DNA from 4 places in the Photobacterium toruni genome. Region 1 is predicted to be linked to each of the others. Evidence: predicted binding sites of a transcription regulator. Region 1 holds the regulator's gene; each other region holds the start of a gene.
The links. Region 1 encodes CRP, which controls carbon source genes, mostly activating them, when cyclic AMP is high. Its sites were predicted from a motif close to TGTGANNNNNNTCACA; they were not measured.
Positions count from the first base shown of each region.

Region 2: the regulator CRP is predicted to act here: its motif matches at 2,004-2,019, upstream of deoD (purine-nucleoside phosphorylase).
Region 3: the regulator CRP is predicted to act here: its motif matches at 2,301-2,316, upstream of OC457_RS18640 (NupC/NupG family nucleoside CNT transporter).
Region 4: the regulator CRP is predicted to act here: its motif matches at 1,927-1,942, upstream of malT (HTH-type transcriptional regulator MalT).

Region 1 covers NZ_AP024854.1:229,786-233,059, reverse strand. Annotated here, with positions in the region: gene OC457_RS01105 (phosphoribulokinase) at 1-680, shown strand, start outside; gene OC457_RS01100 (OsmC family protein) at 785-1,189, opposite strand; gene crp (cAMP-activated global transcriptional regulator CRP) at 1,571-2,203, shown strand; gene OC457_RS01090 (hypothetical protein) at 2,387-2,581, shown strand; gene OC457_RS01085 (DUF1338 domain-containing protein) at 2,665-3,274, opposite strand, start outside.
Region 2 covers NZ_AP024855.1:616,455-619,728, reverse strand. Annotated here, with positions in the region: gene OC457_RS16940 (lactate dehydrogenase) at 1-1,006, opposite strand, end outside; gene deoD (purine-nucleoside phosphorylase) at 1,205-1,915, opposite strand; gene OC457_RS16930 (DUF3283 family protein) at 2,356-2,562, shown strand; gene OC457_RS16925 (zinc ribbon domain-containing protein) at 2,775-3,173, shown strand; gene OC457_RS16920 (hypothetical protein) at 3,249-3,274, opposite strand, start outside.
Region 3 covers NZ_AP024855.1:1,001,419-1,004,692, reverse strand. Annotated here, with positions in the region: gene OC457_RS18645 (NAD(P)-dependent oxidoreductase) at 1-658, shown strand, start outside; gene OC457_RS18640 (NupC/NupG family nucleoside CNT transporter) at 764-2,029, opposite strand; gene trxC (thioredoxin TrxC) at 2,509-2,943, opposite strand; gene OC457_RS18630 (hypothetical protein) at 3,156-3,274, opposite strand, start outside.
Region 4 covers NZ_AP024855.1:51,968-55,241, forward strand. Annotated here, with positions in the region: gene malT (HTH-type transcriptional regulator MalT) at 1-1,784, opposite strand, end outside; gene OC457_RS14405 (glycogen/starch/alpha-glucan phosphorylase) at 2,109-3,274, shown strand, end outside.

The DNA.
Region 1 (3,274 bases):
GTCATATCAGCTATTTCGGCGCAGAAGCCAATGATTTTGAGCAATTATCCCACTTTTTCAAACAATACGCTCAAGATGGTAGTGGTAAATTTCGCCGTTATTTACATACTTTTGATGAAGCTGTGCCTTATAATCAAATGCCCGGTACTTTTACACCGTGGCAACAGTTAGCTGAAAATACTGATGTGTTATTTTATGAAGGCTTACATGGCGGTGTGGTTGATGGTGAGATCAATGTAGCGCAACACGTTGATTTACTAATAGGGATGGTACCTATTGTTAACCTCGAGTGGATTCAAAAGATCATTCGAGACACTCGTGATCGCGGCCATTCAAGAGAAGCGGTAATGGAATCGATAGTACGTTCAATGGATGACTATCTTAATTACATCACACCACAATTTTCTCGCACCCACATTAACTTTCAACGCGTCCCAACCGTTGATACTTCCAATCCCGTCAGCGCGAAGGGTATTCCCAGTCTAGATGAAAGCTTTGTGGTGATCCGCTTTCGTGGTTTAAAGAATGTCGACTTTCCCTATTTACTCGCCATGATTCAAGGTTCATTTATGTCACGCCACAATACCCTCGTTGTGCCTGGCGGAAAAATGAGTTTTGCGATGGAACTCATTATGCGACCGTTACTTGAACAATTAATTGCAAACGGCAAAATAGCTTAAGTGGTACGTCAAATATAAGACCTAAAGATTAACAATCAGACGTAACCGTTAGTGACATTAATGAACGGTTACTGATCTCAGCAACCGCCATTCTTATATGAACATTACGCCACAACAATCTCATAGCTATGGCTCATATCAACCCCCTGACCGAGCATTAAACACACTGAGCAGTATTTTTCGAGAGAATCAGCCACCACCTTACTCACTAATTCATCACTTAGGTCATGGCCCGTAACAACAAAGTGTAAATTTGCATGTGTAAAAATTCGTGGGGCTTGCTCACGACGTTCAGCAGTAACACTCACCTCACAAGCAGTGATCTGTTGATGTAAATCTTGTAATCCACTAACGACATCTACGGAGCTACACCCTCCAGCGGCCATTAATACTAATTCCATTGGGCTCGGGGCTTTTTCGCCACCATTACCATCTAAAACAACGCTATGACCCGATGCTGATTGACCCACAAAAGTCATATTTTCTAACCACTTTACACGTGACTGCATTTTTATATCCTTTAGCTATATTCTTCAAAAATTTATCTTATTTTTGTTGATAATTCCATCAGTGCAATCGTGTTTATTGTGCTTAATGCTAATTACGTTGCATATTTATATTTGTAAAATTAGAGAATAAAACCACTTTAAAACGATACTGCAGGCAACTAACTCACAACGATGTGATCATGTGCACACTTATCTCTCATAAATGAGCCTATCTGCTCGATCAATATCAAGAAAAAGCGTGAGAAAAAGGATACACTCTAAGCCAGTTCAAGTTAACTCACAGCTTAGCCGCTGAGTGAATAACCCTGCCAACACTTCGTTTTGTTTAGTTATCTCTACAGAACATATTGTTGGGCAACATATGCAGAGGAAGTTAGTAATATGGTTCCAGGTAAACCGCAAACAGATCCAACTTTAGAGTGGTTTCTTTCCCATTGTCACATTCACAAATATCCATCAAAGAGCACGTTAATTCACGCAGGTGAAAAAGCTGAGACTTTGTACTATATCGTGAAGGGTTCTGTTGCTGTATTAATCAAGGATGAAGAAGGTAAGGAGATGATCCTTTCTTACCTAAACCAGGGTGACTTTATTGGTGAACTCGGCTTGTTCGAAGAAGACCAAGAACGTACAGCTTGGGTTCGTGCAAAAAGCCCTTGTGAAGTTGCAGAAATTTCATTTAAGAAATTCCGTCAGTTAATTCAAGTGAATCCAGATATTCTAATGCGTTTATCTGCTCAAATGGCATGCCGCTTACAAGTGACAAGTCAAAAGGTAGGTGATCTTGCATTCCTTGATGTAACAGGCCGTATTGCACAAACGTTATTGAATCTGGCAAAACAACCCGATGCAATGACACATCCTGATGGCATGCAAATTAAGATCACTCGTCAAGAAATTGGCCAGATCGTAGGTTGTTCTCGCGAAACTGTGGGTCGAATCTTAAAAATGCTGGAAGAGCAAAATCTTATTTCTGCTCATGGCAAAACGATTGTAGTTTACGGTACACGCTAATTTTTAGCGGTACGTTAATTACCAATGAAACCGCAGCTTATATCTGCGGTTTTTTTTATGCTAAATTTCCCCTTTAATATCCTCATAATATAATCATTAATAGCGGTAGTCTCACTGTTAAATTTTAATTTGTAATAACATCCATTCATGCTACATTTCACTTACAAATGGACTTTTAAATCAATGATGATCAATATGGATATTGAACGCTTTTCTGCTAATAGTTACACCACCGTACCTGGCGTACTGACCGGCCAACCAACAACCATTGAAATGACCGGATTTAGTGATAGCCGTTGTTACCTTGAACAACAAACCGGATTACGTCGTTGCCCTGCAGATGAATCAGGTGTTTGGGGTTCACCGCTCGATAATTAATTTAAATTCTAAACAGCACTCATATAATGCAGTGCTGTTTTCTATTCTTCGAGACTTGATCCTATGAAGTTAAGGTTCATCTTTTAACTGTCCGTACTTTCAAATATCTTATTTGCTGAAGCTGTAACAAAGCCTAAATATAACTCACCATTAGGTTGCGGATAACGTTTAGCAAATTCATAAAAACCACCCGGAATCTTATGAATACCATCTCGAAAACTGACACCAACGACATCTGCCATCGTAGCTGATTGCTCTAACATTACTTCTGCATTACCTTTTATCTCGCCGCCTGATTGATTAATCACAAACTGGTTATGACGTAATAAATGATTAACCTCTTCAAGATTAGAGAACTGTTCTAATTGATTAATACTCACCGTGAAATGATTGGCCCCAAAACCATGGGCTGCCACCCATGCCGCATATTCACTTTCAGCAGCTAAAAATTGATAAGTTGCAAAGTCAATTTGCCATGGACGCCCACCATAAACAAAATCAGGCTGGCAAAAATAATCATCATCCACCTGATCTAGCAATCCTCGTATCGCACGCTGTAATTCAGCCGAACACCCTGCTAATTGTAATTCACTAATAAACACTTTTGGCAGTAAAGGATTAGCATGAATAAATGACTCGGCATACAGCTTCTTAGCACTGAAATGATATTTTGCTTGCGGTTGATAGCCCAAA
Region 2 (3,274 bases), on a different replicon from region 1:
CTAAAGTTGGCGTGTTTTGATTGATCAACTCATGTAAATATAAAAAGTGGCTATAGACTGTATATTGAGGACGAATTAGACAGCCTTTGGTTGGATAATTAATACTGACCTGACCACTGAGTGGGTTCTCCATATTGTTACGCGCTAAAATTTGGCGATAAGTGGTATCAATATGGGCTAGTAAGCCTTGTGATAATGGTGGCGTAATTGGTGGATAAAGGTGGTTATGAGGACTAATAAAGCGGGTTCCATTATAATAGGCGTTATGATGAGTGACAGACGTGGTTGCAGGCTGTGTTTGGTAATTAACGTGTTGGCTCATTACATAACCAGAATGAACCTCTGCTGTGGCTATCCATAATACGCCATTATTACTGTGAGGTTGTAATGGTGTCAGATCTGTCGCAAGTTGGCGAGGCTGTGATTGTTTACCTAAACGGGCATCAAAAATAGTTAATTGATGACGGCAACGCGCCGCAATATTATTCAATTGATCATAAAACGTTTTTGGGTTCATCACTAGACGTCGACAAATTTCCCGTACGGTATAACCAGTAAACAAATACGCTAATAATTTTTGTTGTAATTGATTTTTATGATTACTGTTTGACCATGGATCAACAAAAGTATGCAGGCAAGCTCGACAGCGGTAACGTTGGCGTTCACCACTAAAGCCAAAGGCATGATAATGCTGACGATAGGTGAGAACAGGTAAGCCATAATGCGGGCATTGCTGATTTGAACAGGCAGCTAAGCCACTGTTTTGTTGTTGCTTTAAACGCTGTTTTTCCGCGACAACATCGTGGTTATTGATGACTGGCGGAAACGCTCCACATTCACGGCAGATAAGTACTGGGCGTTGAAGATTATTATTTTGTAGCACATATAAATTAGGATCGGTTCGATTAAAATTAGCACAGGCGACGGTTTTGCAATAATTAAATTGAAGATTATCGCAAGCTGGTGGTAACTGATCTAGCGTCGTGGGAAGTGAGGGTGAAGTCATAGATCATTGCCTAGTTGCGATTTAATAATAGGTGATTATACCCAAGTGAAATATTGATATAGAGATATCGTTAACATATCAATGTTATCAAATAGATTAAATATTAACAGGTATAAAAAAAGTGGAAATATATCTAAAAGATATGCTTTCCACTTTTTTGAATCTTTATTATAGATGGCCTACGACCACCATAAAAGATTATAGATTGATTGCTGTTTCTAGTGCTACGTTCATCATTTCATTAAATGAATGTTGACGTGCTTCTGCACTTAATTTCTCACCACGTTTGATGTGATCAGAAACCGTTAGAATAGTCAGTGCCTTAGCACCAAGTTCTGCTGCAACACCGTAGATGCCCGCCGCTTCCATGTCGACACCTAGAATGCCGAGCTTTTCCATCTTATCGAACAGACCAACTTCTGGGCTGTAGAAGAGATCTGCTGAGAATACGTTACCGACACGAACAGCAACATTTTGTGCACGTGCTTGGTTTACCGCTGTTTCTAATAAATGGTAATCAGCAATTGCTGCGAAATCGTGGTTAGCAAAACGGATACGGTTAACTTTAGAGTCAGTTGACGCACCCATTGCAATGATAACGTCCATTAACTTAACGTCATCATGAACAGCACCACAGCTACCAATACGGATGATGTTTTTAACACCAAAATCTTTGATTAGTTCATGTACATAAATAGAGCATGATGGAATACCCATACCATGACCCATTACTGATACAGGTTGACCCTTATAAGTACCAGTGAAACCGTACATACCACGTACATCACATACACGTTTTACATCTTCTAGGTAAGTTTCTGCAATAAACTGCGCACGTAGTGGATCACCTGGCATTAAAATTGTTTCTGCAAAATCGCCAACTTCGGCATTGATATGTGGAGTAGCCATGAAGAGCTCCTAGGTTTATGAGTTATTCAGAAGCAAAGGTTATGCTTCAATTTATGGTCGTAGTTTATGGAATAAGATATTGAGTTCTTGAGATCTAAGTCACAAAATTAAGGCTATTTAATCGAATTTTTGATATTGATTACCAAATCTGTTGAAAATGAGAAGGGTATCGTTTTCTTTTTTGTTGTTAATTAAGAGGGAAAATATACTTATTAATATTTAATTATCTAATAAATATTATTTTTATTTTTAAATGATGATTTTTATTGTTTATATATAAAAAATAACTAACGATTAAAATGTAATGGATTACACCAAGAAAGGTATCAATAGCTTGCTTTTACACTGTAATATTACAATCAATAGAATGACCCTTGAAAAGGGTTCTTCTTGATTCTGATCTTGGGTAGAATTAACAAAAAAGGATAACTGAGAATAATATGTATAATTTAACCCAATTGTCAGATAGCGAAAGAATGCGGATCGAATTAGATAAGCAAGCATCTTACACTGTTTGGAAAGTAAAAAATGGCAAAGTAGGGTATGAAGCTTTTGCGGTATTAACCAACAATATTGAAGATGATGATGAGCGTGATTTTTGCCAGCAAGCAATTACGAAATATAAAACCTTAATGGGTGTCAATTAGTTCATCTTATGACTCTGTTTAATCATAAGTATCAAAATGAGCATTTATAGAGTGGCTTTATGAATAAAATAGTGACTCTTGCTTATGGTGCGTAATTTTTGATTGATTTCATTAGTACAGTATTATTATTGTACTAATCGTGGCTTAAATAGAGATTATTATTCTGATATTGCGTATTATGTGTACAGAAGTTAATCTAATGGTGATAAATCGTGAAAACAACTGAATTTTCTGCTCTTGATAACGACAATGATAACCATGAAATGTCGTTTTCACTACATGCAGAAAAGCGTTCTGGGCATAATGCGCGACCAGCGAATACCCCTGATTTTAGTCAACCAGCATCTCGTTCTGATGCTGTTGATAATAGGATAGTGACAGATACTATGACAAAGCCACGTTCTAAACGTTTAACTGATTGCCCAGCTTGTGATGGTATTGTGTCTCGTCGTGCTCATTTTTGCCCTCACTGCGGAGAACCCGATCCTTCGCGCCATATGCAACGAACACAATGGGTTTCCCGTATTATATGGACGATAATTATTGTAGCCGCCGCTTGGTATGCTTATACGTCCTTAGTGCCACTTATTGTTGATCGCCTTAAAGGGTGATCTAACCACGAATCAATGGTTAAGTAATAACCCTAATAGTTGAATAATCAATTATTGGGGTTTTTTTATGGATATTTATTGTGCTTTTTGCATACCACGGG
Region 3 (3,274 bases), on a different replicon from region 1:
TGACGTACGCGAAATTTATAAAGGCCCACAAGGTATTTTAGTCACCGCTAAGCCAGGGGCTATTTTAGTCGACCATACCACTGCCTCGGCTGATATTGCGCGTGAAATTGCAAATGCTGCTCATGTTATTGGTTGTGATTTTTTAGATGCACCCGTCTCAGGTGGTGAAGCGGGAGCTATCAATGGCTGCTTAACCGTTATGGTGGGTGGTAATGAAGCGGTATTTAATAAAGCCAAACATGCTATTTCACAATATGCAAAAGCAACAACACTCATGGGTGAAACAGGTTATGGTCAAATAACAAAAATGGCCAATCAATTATGTATTGCGGGTGTTTTGCAAGGATTATCAGAAGCCGTCACCCTCGCCAAAGCCGTTGGACTGGATATCCATACCATGACTGAAGTATTAAAGCATGGCGCAGCTGGATCATGGCAATTAGAAAATCGCGCGCAAACCATGGCGGTAGATTCCTTTGATTTTGGCTTTGCCATTGACTGGATGCGTAAAGATCTTGCGATTTGCTTTGATGCTGCCGAGAAACTTAATGTTGAGCTTCCATTAGCCAAACAAGTTGATGCTGAATATGAAAAATTACAACATCGTGGATTTAATCGCGCAGATACATCAATCTTAATCAAACAATTTGATAAATAGTAACTTAAAATACTAAACACTAGAAATAACAAAGCCGTAGCAACAATCTTTGCTACGGCTTAATCATTTTTTATATCTAGATTGTTTATCTAGAAAGCATATTAATTAAAGTGTGACAAAAATACCCGCTAAGGTTGCACTCATTAAGTTCGCTAATGTTGCCGCCATCACTGCTTTAAAGCCTAATTTTGCTACATCACTACGACGCTCAGGTGCCATTACGCCAATTGAACCAATCTGAATCGCAATAGAGCCGATATTAGCAAAACCACATAACGCAAAAGTAATAATAACTTGAGTATGCTCTGATAATGTCTCTTTAATTGAAGCAAAATCCATGAAGGCCACAAATTCATTTAGAATCAGTTTTTCACCAATAAACGTACCCGCTGCCATCATTTCGTGGGTTGGTACGCCAATAACAAATGCTAATGGTGAAAAGATATAGCCAAGAATAAGTTGCATGCTCAGTGGTGTCGTTGCAAACCATTGTGATACGGTATCCATGCCAATCGCAGAGGTTAAACTTGCTAGGCCATAACCTACTTGCTCTAGGCCAGCATTCGCCATTGCAATCACACTGACAAATGCAATTAACATCGTACCAATCGCAACTGATACTTTCATACCGTTCATTGCACCAGCCGCCAATGCATCAATCGCATTACTGTGCTCACTGGTTGCCATTTCAATTTCAACTTGTTCTTCTGGTACTTGTTGTTCTGGCACTAAAATCTTAGCCATTAACAAACCACCTGGCGCAGCCATAAAACTAGCAGCAATTAGAAATTTAAGATCAACACCTAAACCTGCATAACCACCTAATACTGAACCCGCAACAGATGCCATACCACATGTCATTACAACAAAAAGCTCAGAACGGGTCATTTTAGCTAAGAATGGACGCACCAATAATGGAGACTCACCCTGTGACAAAAATATATTACCCGTTGCAACTAATGATTCCGCGCGGCTAGTACCCAATAATTTCTGAATACCACCACCTAATACTTTAATTATCCATTGCATAATACCGAAGTAGTATAGCAATGAAATTAAAGCACTAATAAAGATCACCAATGGTAAGACACGGATCGCAAACACAAAACCGCTTTTCTCAATGTTAGATAAATCACCAAAAACAAACTGTATACCAACATCAGCAAAGCTTAATAAACCCGCAATACCGTGGCTCATTGCGCCAAGCATTTTTTGTCCAAGAGGCACATACAGTACCAATGCTGCAAAACCAGCTTGTAGCACTAAAGCACCCAGCACTGTGCGCCAGTTAATAGCTTTACGGTTATCTGAAAGTAAAATTGCGAATAAAACCAGTACGACAATACCGGCCAAACTAATTAACAACTGCATTATTTCGTCCTATTGTGTTGCGAATAATGTAGGTATTGATTGTGTTGTGGCATCGGAAAAACATTTGCTGAAGGGTCAACAAAAGATGGATATTACGCCAATATGCGTAAATAACTAAAGGGGTGTTCGTCCAATGGTACAACATACAAGTCACCTAAATTAACAAGCTATAGTTAACGCCGGTCCAACTCCGTGGGTCGTTCACATATCCTAGTGACAGCTTGTAATAAGGTGGCTGAACGTAATTGTTCTGGCCGAGGCGAGAGTATATAGAGATCTTGGTCACATTAAAAATTTAGTATAGTGTTTTTTTACATTTATACATAATTAGCATAAATAATAACCTGAATACGCCATTTTCAGACTATTATATTGAAAAAAATGCACAAAAAAGCCCAGTTATGTGTAGATAACTAGGCTTTAACAATTCAATATACCACCAGCAAATATAACCACTAAACAAAACAGATGACTAACTGTTATTTTGTTAATGCGTTATTTAGCCACTCATCAAATGCAGTTTTAGGCATTGCACCATTTAGCATGTCTACCATTTTACCGCCTTTAAAGACCATAATGGTTGGAATGCTACGAATACGGTATTGGCTGGCTAATGCCTGTTGCGCTTCAGTATCGATCTTAACAAAACGCGCAGTGCCATTACGTTCATTGGCAACATCTGCAAAAACGGGAGCAAAACCGACACATGGGTTACACCAAGGAGCCCAAAAATCAACAACGACAGGTTTATCACCATTGATTAAATTTGCAAAGTTATCTGGAGTGCCTTCTATCGGCATACCATCAAGCAATTTTTCTTTACAAGTTCCACATGTCGCTTCATCGTTAATACGATCAAGAGGTAAACGGTTCAACGCTTTACAATGTGGGCAGCGAGTTGTCATGGTTGTCATAATGAATATCCGAATCTAATTCTAAACTATTGCTATTTAATCTATCCCCATCATTATCAAAACAAAAGCTGTTTTTACTGATTAAGCTGATAGGAAAAACCTATGGATCTAGATTGGTGTTATATGATCAGTGGTTACCAATAAACTAAAGCAAAAAACTAAACGGATTAAAAATTGATCTTCTTTAATCCGTTTAATACCGTTAAACGATCTTATTCACTCAATGGCTGTTCTGCTACCGTCTTCTCGGCCTTAGAACAAGTCCAGCCTAACGTACCTAACTTAGCCGCAAAGGTTTGAGCTTTCGTTTCACAGTAACCAATCTCATGGC
Region 4 (3,274 bases), on a different replicon from region 1:
CATTGTTCAGCGTCATCTAAACGATGCCAACACCATAAAATTTGTGCTTTTAAACGTAAAGTAAACTCATGTAATGGAACTTGCTGTAAATGCTGTTCTTGAATGAGCTTAGTGGCGCTCTCTAATAATTCAAATGCATGATGAATAGCACCTTGAGCAATCAGAATCTCAGATTGTTGAAGTAATGCCCATAATGCTTGATGATAAAAATGGTATTGACGTGCCATTTTTTCAGTTTGTTGCATCATAGATAACGCTTGCGTTAAATTACCTAAACAATGATGAACTTCCCCTATGACAGATGTTGCAACAATACGACTACGATAAGTTGTTGCAGGAAGTTGTCCTAACGATAACTCTGCAAGTTTAAGTGCTTGTTGAGGCTTACTTTGATTAATAGCAACTTGCGCACGTAGTGCATTAAATTCGCCTTGAATTGCATCATCGATTGTTAGTTTTCGAGCGATTAGCTCTGCTTCACTTTGTGATAATAGTTCGCCAACATCATTATAACGATGTTGACTTTGTGCGAGCCATGCTTTTATTAAACATAAACGTGGTGAGCCAAATAAAACGTCTTGATTGAGTTTATTAATGGCATCTTCAAGTAAATTTAACTCACCTTGATGGAACATACTCCAACCATGAGTTGATAATAAATTGGTTAATAATGATTGATTTTCACTTTTGAGGGCATGAATCAATGCTTGTTGATAATTATGCTGTTTTATCCATGCGTTTGCTGCATTTTCATGTAATTTACACTGTTGTTGAGGGATCGTGGCATAGCGTTGATGGCGTAAAAACTCAGCAAATAAATGATGGAAACGATACCAATTATTATCGCCTTCTAAAGGTGTTAAAAATAAGCCAAAGCGATTGAGTGACTCTAACATGGCTAAAGCATCAGATCGTCCGGTTAATTCAGTAATGAGTTCAGCATTAAACATGTCTAATATTGAGCAATGTAATAAAAAATCTTTAATATCTTCACTCAATTGATCAAAGACTTCTTCAGCTAAGTAATCCCATAAATGGCTACGATTAAAATTAACTAAGGAATGTGCTGAGTCGGCCAACAAATTCGGTTTTTGTTTTGCATGTAAAGCAATCAATTGTAATGCTGATGGCCAGCCTTCAACTTGTTGACGTAAGCTACTGAGTAATTGGCCTTCAACATGATCAGTCACTCGTTGGTGAAAAAAGCGTTGGGTTTCTTCTTCATCAAAAGCAAGTCCATCGAGATCGACTTCAAGTAACAAATCACGAATACGTAAATTCGCTGTTCCTAATGGTGGGACAGTACGACTGGTGACAACAAGTGTAATATTATCAGGCATGTGCTTTAAGAAAAAACGCATTCCTTCATGAATACTGTCATTGTCAATAACATGATAATCATCTAATACGATGTAACATAATGCTTGATAATCGGCTAATTCAGCAAAAAGAGCATTCATTAAGGTAGTAATACAAGCAAACTGACGGCGCTCAGCCATTGCTTGAGTTTTTAAACAGCTATTATCAGTGGCTTTATTTATTGCTTGCAGAAAATAATTAACAAACCGAAAACTCTCATTGTCGTTTTCATCAATGTTAAACCAACCCGTATGTGGAATATCTTTTAGCCATTGCGCTGCCATGGTAGTTTTTCCATAACCCGCTGGTGAGCGAAAGAGGACTAATCGATAATTATTAGCTTGGTTCAGATTATCAAGGAGGCGAGGTCGTAAAATCGCGTTGTGTAATCGTGCTGGGCGAGTAAGTTTAGAAGGTATCCACATAATTAAGCTCTTTAAAGATCCATCATTTAAGGCTAGATATAGAAACGTATACGATAAACGTATTGCTATTTAGACGTACTGTAACCCTCGGTACGATACAAACAAGATATCTCATCATTCTGACCTTTCTCATCCCTATAATTTTGAGCTATCTCACAAAATATGTTGATGCGGTGACGGATTTTTGCTCGTCGACTACCAATGTTTTTCCTACGCCCTTTATCCTCCTCCCCATAATCCTTTTATTAGGATGATGTTTGATTGTTTGAATCAGTGCAGCATAGGTACTAATCAATTAATTAAATCTTACAGTGAGACAGAACAATGAAAAAGCGTGGTCAAACACAACAATTTGATAAAGCCTCATTTAAGGCTTCAGTTAAAAAACATTTAATTACTACCTATGCTCAAAATATTGAAACTGCCAGTGATAAGCATTGGTATTTAGCTGTTGGCAAAGCGCTTGCTGAAATTAGCACTGGTAACTTACTTGAAACAGAAAAGCGTGTTGCTAATGCACAAACGCGTAGTGTTAACTACTTTTCATTAGAATTTTTAATTGGTCGTTTAACGGGCAATAATTTAATTAGTCTTGGTTTATATGAACAAATTAGTGACGCTGTTGCTGAACTTGGTTTGCAGTTAACTGATCTATTAGAACAAGAGCGAGATCCTGCATTAGGCAATGGTGGCTTAGGTCGTTTAGCTGCGTGTTTTATGGATTCGTTAGCAGCTCAAGAATTTCCTTCTGTTGGTTATGGCTTGCATTATCAATATGGTTTATTCCAACAATCATTTATTGATGGTCATCAAATTGAATTACCCGATGCATGGCGTGCCGCTGAGGGCTATCCTTGGGAAGTTCAACGTCCAGAGTTAAATAAATTTGTTGGCCTATATGGTGATGTTAGTACTTATACTGATGAAAAAGGACAGCAGCATCGACGTTGGAATCCTGCGGTCACATTACAAGGTATTGCGTGGGATTTACCTATTATTGGTTATCAAAACCAGTCGGTATTTCCGTTACGTTTATGGGAATGTCGAGCTCCTGTACCATTTAACTTAGCGAAGTTTAATGATGGTGATTATGTTGGCGCACAGCAAACACAAATTGCGGCAGGTAATGTAACTAAGATACTGTATCCAAATGATAATCACGACCAAGGTAAAGTATTACGTTTAACGCAGCAATATTTCCATTGTGCTTGTTCAATTGCTGATATTATTTGTCGTCATCTTAAAAATGGTCATGAAATTAAGTCGTTATCAAAATTTGAAGCAATACAGCTTAACGATACCCATCCAACTATTGCTATTCCAGAGTTGATGCGAGTGTTATTAGATGAGCATAAATTAAGTTGGAATGACGCATGGGAAATTGTTTCAAACACCTTTGCTTACACTAACCACACCTTATTGCCAGAAGCATTAGAAACATGGAGTGAAGCTTTAATTGGGGAATTATTACCTCGCCATTTAGAGATCAT